3 linked regions of the Pyrodictium delaneyi genome follow. The main gene of each other region encodes a partner of the protein of the gene in region 3 in a complex. Links are inferred from orthologs where the notes say so. Each region holds a gene or a part of one and is shown on either strand. Other genes may lie near its edges.

What was found. The genes of interacting proteins can lie anywhere in the genome.
Region 1: Pyrde_RS10170 (region 3) and Pyrde_RS05200 share a complex: the UniProt entries of both Methanocaldococcus jannaschii proteins name them as parts of the 50S ribosomal subunit. The link is inferred for Pyrodictium delaneyi from one-to-one orthologs.
Region 2: Pyrde_RS10170 (region 3) and Pyrde_RS05100 share a complex: the UniProt entries of both Methanocaldococcus jannaschii proteins name them as parts of the 50S ribosomal subunit. The link is inferred for Pyrodictium delaneyi from one-to-one orthologs.

What each region holds. Positions count from the first base shown.
Region 1 is NZ_CP013011.1:1,009,843-1,012,819, reverse strand. Bases 5-2,977 are described here. They hold Pyrde_RS05200 (50S ribosomal protein L3), read left to right. Parts: upstream 5-955; coding sequence 956-1,999; downstream 2,000-2,977. Other genes in these bases: Pyrde_RS05190 (50S ribosomal protein L23), read left to right, coding at 2,882-2,977; rpl4p (50S ribosomal protein L4), read left to right, coding at 2,037-2,867; Pyrde_RS05205 (putative RNA uridine N3 methyltransferase), read left to right, coding at 5-862. Outside these bases: more of Pyrde_RS05205, read left to right, coding at 2-4. UniProt on the Methanocaldococcus jannaschii protein: One of the primary rRNA binding proteins, it binds directly near the 3'-end of the 23S rRNA, where it nucleates assembly of the 50S subunit.
Region 2 is NZ_CP013011.1:998,403-1,001,246, reverse strand. The notes cover bases 5-2,844. They hold Pyrde_RS05100 (uL15m family ribosomal protein), read left to right. Parts: upstream 5-1,115; coding sequence 1,116-1,574; downstream 1,575-2,844. Other genes in these bases: secY (preprotein translocase subunit SecY), read left to right, coding at 1,874-2,844; Pyrde_RS05105 (50S ribosomal protein L30), read left to right, coding at 527-1,069; Pyrde_RS05110 (30S ribosomal protein S5), read left to right, coding at 5-409. In the rest of the region: more of Pyrde_RS05110, read left to right, coding at 1-4. UniProt on the Methanocaldococcus jannaschii protein: Binds to the 23S rRNA.
Region 3 is NZ_CP013011.1:1,999,997-2,002,767, reverse strand. The notes cover bases 1-2,767. They hold Pyrde_RS10170 (50S ribosomal protein L24e), read left to right. Parts: upstream 1-1,174; coding sequence 1,175-1,360; downstream 1,361-2,767. Other genes in these bases: Pyrde_RS10160 (NAD(P)-dependent oxidoreductase), read right to left, coding at 2,382-2,767; Pyrde_RS10165 (DMT family transporter), read right to left, coding at 1,495-2,376; Pyrde_RS10175 (30S ribosomal protein S28e), read left to right, coding at 923-1,168; Pyrde_RS10180 (hypothetical protein), read right to left, coding at 92-835. Outside these bases: more of Pyrde_RS10160, read right to left, coding at 2,768-2,771. UniProt on the Methanocaldococcus jannaschii protein: Binds to the 23S rRNA.

The sequences.
Region 1 (2,977 bases), 990 kb from region 3 along the record:
GATGAAGAGCCGTAGTGTACCCTCAGCTAGGAGGCTTGAGCTAGCTGTAGCAGTGCCAGCCTCCTATCTTTCGACAGAACATGGTTTGATGTTAAAGACTATTAAGACTGGTATCCTTGCAAGAATACTAGCTGTATTCCGTGCTACACGGCTTATAGTATATGTTGACAGAAATGATGCTGAGAAACATGCTAAGTTGATGGAGGAAATAATAGGCTATATGCTTACGGCTCCCTACTTGAAGAAAAAGCTTTACCCATACAAGCCGGAGCTAAGGTATGTTGGTATCCTCCCGCCGCTACAGCTGCCTACGCACGGTGTAGGCGGGCCTCACGTGGGCGAGATTCGCGAAGCGCTGGTTGTACGCGACCTTGGTGGCCTAGTGGTGCTCGATGCTGGGTTGGGCAAGTATGTTAAGTGTGCGAAACCCCACTGGTTAAAGCGTAGTAAACGTGTACTCGTTAGAATCGAGTCGCTAAATCCTCCCAAGCTACACATACTAAGGGAGGACGAGGCAGGAATCTATACAGGGTTCAGTATAACCGTAGTACGAGGTCTCCGGGAAGCACTAGAGACTGCTAGCGGGTTGCTCCGAGTAGCCACTAGCCGTTTCGGCGAGGTTCTAACAGCGGACAAGGCAGTGAGAGATGCTAGGGAAGCCGCTAGCCGAGGCGGGATAGCGTTATTCTTTGGAGCCCCCGACAAAGGGCTTTTTGAGATAGCTAATAGTGAGGGCTTAGAGCCCGAAGCGGTCTTTGATAGGATATACAATACTATACCGAATCAGGGTACACGTACTGTCCGTGTTGAAGAAGCTCTAGCAGCGACACTAGCAATCTACAACATGTTCCTGGAGCAGTAGGTCATTGAAGGCTTAGGGTTAAAAGCTAGTAACCGGGGAGCCCACGTGAGACGGGGGTAGACTCTAGTACCGGCATGACGGCGGTGGTGTCTAGTGGGCGCAAGAAAGAAGCACGCGCCTCGTAGAGGCAGCCTGGCTGTAAGACCTAGGAAGAGAGCTTCCAGCATAGTCCCCAGGATCAAAACGTGGCCAGAGGTTCAGAGTGAGACGCCTCTACCGCTTGCATTCCTAGCCTACAAGGCCGGAATGACTCACGTATTCGTGATAGACGATGAGCCTGGCTCGCTTACGCAGGGTAGAGAGATATTCATGCCAGTAACGGTTGTTGAAGCACCACCGATGATAGTCACAGCCGTCCGTGTATACGGCTACGATCCAAACATAGGCCTCTACACTCTAGGTGAGGCATGGGCTCAGCCTGAAACCCTCATAGAGAAGTATAAGCTCGACATATACCGTGCGATACCCCGGCTACGCTTCCCTGATACCGAGAAGGCGATCAAAAAGCTTGAAGAGAGACTCGAAAAGGTATACGATGTAAGAATAATAGCTGCTACACAACCGAGGCTCGTAGGCGGTCTAAGCAAGAAGAAGCCAGACCTCATAGAGATAAAGATAGGTGGCGGGAACAGCATAGACGAGAGGTTTAACTATGCCGTTAAACTCCTCGGCAACCCACTCAAGATAACAGACGTCTTCAAGGAGGGTCAATTCGTAGACGTAATAGCGGTAACCAGGGGTAAGGGCTTCCAGGGCGTGATAAAGAGGTTTGGTGTAAAGGAGCTGCCCAAGTGGCACAAGCACAGGAAGGGTAGCCGCAGCGGTCCCGGTAGCAGAGGCCCCGCGACGACGTTCTCGTGGAGCGAGGTACCCCAGCCGGGCCAGATGGGCTTCCACAGGAGAACAGAGTACAACAAGCGCATCATAAAGATAGGCGAGAATGGTCTAGAGGTAACACCTGCTGGAGGCTTCCTCCACTACGGTATAGTGAGGAGCACTTACGTGATGCTGGCTGGAAGCATACCAGGCACACCCAAGAGACCGATAGTACTCCGCCACCCAGTGAGGCCACGCTGGATCCCAGAGGCAGCACCTAAGATAACATACATCAGCTTACAGAGCAAGCAAGGCAATTAACCCTTTAGCATGGCAGCAGCCCCTGGGGTGCGATACTATGGCAGGTAAAGTGGGCTCTATGGTATTCCTACTAGCGGCGGAGCCGCCAGTCGTCCCGGTATTCAACGTTGCAGGCGAAAAGAGCGGCGAGGTAGCGCTACCCAAGGTCTATGGGCTGCCGGTACGCGTCGACCTGATAAGACGCGCATTCCTATCAGAGTTCACAGCGAGACTCCAGCCTAAGGGCCGCGACCCCATGGCTGGCAAGAGGACGACTGCTAGGAGCTTTGGAGTAGGCTTAGGTATTGCCAGAGTGCCTCGCATCCCCGGCCTAGGTCGTGCAGCCTTCATAAACTCTGCTGTAGGCGGTCACCTGGCGCACCCACCTCGCGTAGAGAAGAGGATACACGAGGAGATCAACAAGAAGGAGAAGAAGCTTGCTACAGCTTCGGCGCTGGCTGCTACTGCTAGGAAGGAATTCGTCGAAAAGCGTGGCCACAAGTTCACGGCAGAGGTCCTCCCAATAGTCATAGATGATGAGGTTGAGACAGCTATAACCAGGGTTCGCGAGGCACGTGCACTCCTAGAGAAGCTAGGCGTCTGGGTCGACATAGAGCGCGCAAAGGAGAGGACAAGGATACGCGCTGGTAAGGGTAAGCGTCGCGGGAGGCGGTACATAACACCGCGGAGTATACTCTTCATACTAAGCAACCACAAGTCTCCACTTGCAAGGGCTGTCTCAAGCCTACCTGGTGTAGATGTAGCAGACCCTTGGCATGTCAACGTGCTACAGCTTGCTCCTGGCGGTGTACCTGGGAGACTAACAGTAGTTAGCAAGTCCGCACTGAGTGAACTATCTAAGAGGTTTGATGGAATACTACTAGCCTAAGGGGGTGTCGTACAATGAGCGCCTGGAGTATCATAATACGTCCGGTACAGAGCGAGAAAGCGTTGAGACTAATCGAGGAGCAGAACACGCTGACATTCATAGTAGATAGG
Region 2 (2,844 bases), 1.0 Mb from region 3 along the record:
CATAGGTAATGAGAACGGCTTTGTAGGCGTAGGCCAGGGCAAGGCTCGGCAGCTAAGGCCAGCAATAGAGAAGGCTATACGCAACGCCAAGCTCAACATAATACCCGTGCGGCGTGGGTGCGGTAGCTGGGAGTGTCTCTGTGACCAGCCACACAGCGTACCCTTCACAGTACGCGGTAAGAGTGGTAGCGTAGAGGTGGTCCTCAAGCCAGCGCCCCGTGGTACAGGGCTAGTAGCAGGCGACGCAGCCAAGGTAGTCCTAAGGATGGCTGGTATACAAGATGTGTGGAGCTTCACTCGCGGCGACACAAGGACTACGCTGAACTTCGTAAAGGCTACCTATAACGCGCTAAAGCAGACCTACAAGTTCGTAACTCCGCTCGACTGGATACAGGCTTCGCAGAGCTAAACCAGGCTCTAACGCTCTAGCCTCTATAAGCCCTTATTTCCAATACCCATGAATTAACCGGTGCTTGTCCAACCCCTGGCTATACGCTTGTCCGTATACGGAGAGGTGGATGAAGAAATGGCAGTCGCGTCTGCGGAGCAGAAGGCAGCCCCAACGGGCCAGGTAAAGCTCTATGCTATAATCCGGCTCCGCGGTAGGGTAGATGTACATCCCGACGTAGAATACACACTATCACTGCTAAGGCTCCACCGTAAATTCCACCTAGTACTGTACCCGTCAACTCTACCTGGCATAGAGAGGATGATACACAAGGTTAAGGACTGGGTAACCTGGGGCGAGATCGACCGCGAGACACTCATAGAACTGCTGCGTCGCCGCGGCCGCGTATCTGGCAACAAGCCTCTAACCGACGAGTATGTGCGCGAGAAGCTTGGTCTACAGGGTGGTATCGAGGAACTCGCGGACAAGCTGCTAAAAGGCGAGATAATGCTACACAAGCTCTACGACAAGAAGAACAAGATATGGATAATAAAGCCTGTGTTCAGACTACACCCGCCACGTGGAGGCTTCAAGGGCAGCATAAAGAAGCCATACGGTGCTGGCGGCGAGCTGGGCTACAGAGGTGCTGGCATAAACGAGCTTATAAAGAGAATGCTCTAACCACTCCCGGCCCGGGAGCCAGCGGAGAACGCTCTGGGTGTGGGCAATGGTTGTCCGCCGCAGGAAGAAGAGTAGACGTCTACGTGGCCGCACTAGGACAATGGGCTGGGGCCGCATAGGCCAGCACCGCGGCAGTGGTAGCCGCGGCGGTTTTGGAGCTGCCGGTATGCACAAGCACATGTGGACATGGGTAGTGAAGTATGCTCCTACATGGTTCGGCAAACACGGCTTCAATAGGCCACTAACCTATGAGGTCAAAGTGAACGAGATAAACGTGGGTGAGCTAGCAGAGAAACTTGACGTATGGCTCCGTGAGGGCAAGGCTAGCGAGGAGGGCGGAAAGATAGTAGTAAACCTTGCTAGTCTAGGCTACAACAAATTGCTAGGCCGCGGAAGCATAACAAAGCCTGTGAAGGTAATAGTACCAGCGGCCAGTGAATCAGCTATACGCAAGATTGAAGCAGCTGGCGGCGAAGTAGTAGTCTTAAATAACGAGGAGAACTAACCCTAACTAAGAATCCTTTCCCCGGCTTTTAGTTCCATCATCCAGCTCTGCCTCTGCTAGGTCTCTTTCTGCCCTAACTTGGGCCTGGTGGTGTACTATTTCTTGGACCCGTTTTACCCTGCAAGGTCTTCTATGAATATTACTATACCTTAGTACTTGGTATGAGCCGCTTCAGCTTGATTAGCTCCATTGGTTGTTTTTAGTATGACAGTATTGAGTAATCGGAAACGCTGGAAGCCTAGTCGGTGGCTCTTTTAAGCTGGACGGGAGCTTCGCCTGGCCTGGGGGCGACGCTCGCAATGGGTGTACTGGAGGCGCTCGCTGCAGTCTCACGGTATATCCCGGCAGTGGAAAAGCCTGCTCGCCGCCCGCCTCTTCCTACTAGACTGGCATGGACCGGCATAGTCGTCTTACTATACCTCATAATGAGCGAGATACCTCTGCTTGGTGTGCTGGGATATCAGCAGCAGCAGGCTAGCCAAGCTCTCGCATCATTAATCCTGGGTATGAACATTGGATCGTTGATGACGCTTGGTATAGGCCCCATAGTGACAGCTGGTATAGTCCTTGAGGTGCTAGTTGGTGGCGGTTTAATCCAGATGGATCTCACTAAGCCCCGTGATAGAAAGATATTCATGGGTGCGCAGCGTACTCTTGCCCTCCTATTCGCTGTGCTCGAGGCAGCAGCTTATGCTGTAGGCTGTCAGTTCTGGGTGACAACACTAGGTGGCGGCGGCTGTCCTGTAGGTACCGGAATAAAGCTACTAGTGGTTGCGCAACTAGCGTTCGCGACGCTCATATTGATGTGGTTCGATGAGCTAGTACGCAATGGATGGGGTATAGGCTCGGCGCTAAGCCTCTTCATTGTAGCTAACGTCGTAAAGGGCCTTGCCTGGCAGTTTGCAGGCCCCGTCCCTGTACCGGTTGGTGAGAACCAGGTAGACTACTATGGCTGGCTAGCACACGTGATAAAGACAGGCGACTTTGCAATACTTCGCCATGGTCTCCCGGACTTCGTGGGCTTCCTAGCCACAATAGCAATCATAATGATATTGGCTTACTTCCAGCTAATGAGGGTCTACATACCGGTGACAAGCCCACGCTACGGCAGCATAAAGACTAGGATCCCACTAAACTTCATCTACGTGACAAACATACCTATACTCTTCGTCGGTATAGTAGTATCTGACATAGCAGTATTCTACCAGATGATAGCAGGCATCACGGGCCCCGACAGTGCAATAGCCAAGGGCCTAGCAGTACTTTACCA
Region 3 (2,771 bases):
TAGATACATCTGCCTATAGAGAACACATCTATGAAATAATTTTTGCTGTCAGAAACACTAGTTCCGTTTTATAGAGACTTGATAGAGAGTTCTACCTTGTCCTAGTGGATTCGGGGATGCATGTAGACACTTCTGCATTGAAATCGCAGCTCCTGCACGTGTAGCGTAAGGTATAGCGCATACACTTCTCCGTAGGCTTCACAGCTATATCCTTGACTACAGTTTCACCGCATGGGCATGAGAGTAGGTCTATATAGGAGACGACGCCACCTACGGTGCTCTCAGTACGCAGCCTAGCCTTTATGCCTAAGTTAGCTAGCTCCTCCACGAGCCAGTTGAAGTAGGCTATAGTATGTGGTTTCATGCGGCTAGCTAGCTTCTTGGCTGATTGAGTGTATATTATGTAATCGGACGCGGCGGCATAGCTTAGTGAGTCGAGTGCAGCCTGAAGCATATCTGTTATGGTTGCATGGTATGCTGTAAACTGGTTAAACAGTGATAGTGCGCCTATACGTGCCAGTACATCGGCGTCAAGTACTATCATCGTGTACTGGGATGAGGGCGAGCGTAGGTGTACATCCTCTGCTTCTTCTAGCACCTTGCGTACATGGTGGGCTATGTGGTGTGGGAGTTTATCAATCATAGTGGTAACGCGAGGATAGCTGTAGGCTAGAGCGGCTACGGCGGCTGTCTCCTCGCTGCAGTTTTCAAGCCCGCATAGCTTTGCTGCATAGAACGCCGTGAGAACAGCATGGTGTGGAACTCCAGAGAGTAGCTCCTCGGGGTTTATGCCGCGTATCCTAGAGAGGGCGTGGACAACAGCTTCGCGTACCATGTAGAACGCCCCCAGAGGCGAGGGTTGTTGGGGGCATTGTGTTTTATAGCCCGCTTTCGCTAGGGGCTCTGCGGGGGCTAGAGAGGCTTGAGCCAGCGCAGGGACAAGGACTTCAACATTATCGAGGAGATAGGCTTCCCCGCCGAGGTCATACAAATAATAGGCCGTACCGGAGTACACGGTGAGGTCATACAAGTGCGCGTGCGTGTGCTTGAGGGCCGTGACAAGGGTCGCGTGCTGACGCGTAACGTCCTCGGCCCTGTAAGGCTAGGCGACATAGTTATACTAAGAGAGACTGAGCGTGAAGCCAGGAGGCTAGGTAGGAGGAGGTAATAGGCCATGCCGGTAGTACACAGTTGTACTTACTGTGGTCGCGAGATAGAGCCTGGTACTGGCCTAATGTACGTGAAAAACGACGGCTCGATACTATGGTTCTGCAGCAGCAAGTGCCTCAAGCTATGGAAGATGGGCCGTGATCCCCGTAAACTAAAGTGGACAAAGCACTACACAAGACTGCGCCACTAACTATTACATTGCCGGCCCTGGCCAGCGACACTGTGTTATAGGCATGTTTTTGTCCTCCCTGGTAGTCGTACGGTCAGTCGGCCTTGCATCTTCCCTAATACGCTATTACACAGAGTTATGATTGTGGTTTCATGCTAAATGCTTGCAAGTATAAGTGCTATTGTTATCAATGCGCCGCCTAGTAGTAGCCGTGGCTCAATATGCTCCTTTGCCACTGGGGCGACGACGAGCTGCGTCGTTATAGGCGAGAGTGCTAATCCTATGGCTACAATGCTCGCAGGCATGAGTGAAAGAGCCACGAGGAATGCTAGTGCACCTACAACATAACCTAGTAGCGAGCTCGCCACAATCTCTACTGCTATATAGCGAGCGTCTTTCCATAGAAGTATCGGGCGGAGGAGTACGAGGACTGTGAATACTGCTCTAGCACTTGCTACGCTTAGATAACCGGCCCGGTCCAATGCGGCCTGGTACGCATACATGCTAGCCCCCCATATAAGGGAAGTTGCTATGGCAGCAGCTATGGCGGATAATCTATCCCGGTGGGGTAGTGCTAGCCTTCCTCCTCTGCTGGTGGACACAGTCCATATTCCTACTAGTGCAAGTGCTGCGGCGAAGAGGACGCTTACGCCAGCCTCGCCCCGGATATAGTCGTATAGGCTAGTCCATATCACGAATAGATATGAAATAGGCATGGCTATACTTGCACCAATACGGCTAACACTATAGACGAAGAGGCCATCGCCTAGAATGGTGCCAAGAACCCCGCCTAGCCATACACCGAGTTCGAACACAGGGTCGAGCCAGGGTGTAGTTAGCGGAAAGCCCTCGTAGGTGTAGGCAAGCGGTATTGTTGCAAGGGCGGCGACGAGCATCCGCCATCCATTAAAAGCCCAGGGGTCTACGCGCCTCACTTTCAGCGATGCCCTACTAACTATGGCGGGAGCTAAGCTCCATGCTATAACCGCCACTAGTATAGCGACGAGCCCCTTGAATTCCATAAAAGCAGGCACCATGTAGGCTAGTCCCTGCCTTTCCTATTCCTACTCCTAGCAAGCTCTGCGAGGAAACCTGCAAGTGATGGGTAATCTTCCTCGCCTTGCCCCATGAGTGTCATCAAGGCGTAGTGGTTAGCCACAGCGGCAGCTACACCGCCTGGCAGCCCCGCGTCGGTTAGAGCCTCGAACGCGTACCTTGCGTCCTTCCCGGCTAGTCTGGCGACAAAGCTCGCCTTTCCACGAGGCCATAGTCTCTCGCCATACCGCTCTACTATTGTCTTAATCCATGTCCTACCCAGAACCTCTCTTGCAAATAGATCAGCACTAAGTCCGTAGGACTCAACTAGCGCGAATGCTTCTCCGAGCCCAGCTATTATGGAGAGGAATGACAAGTTGAAGGCCAGCTTAGCAGC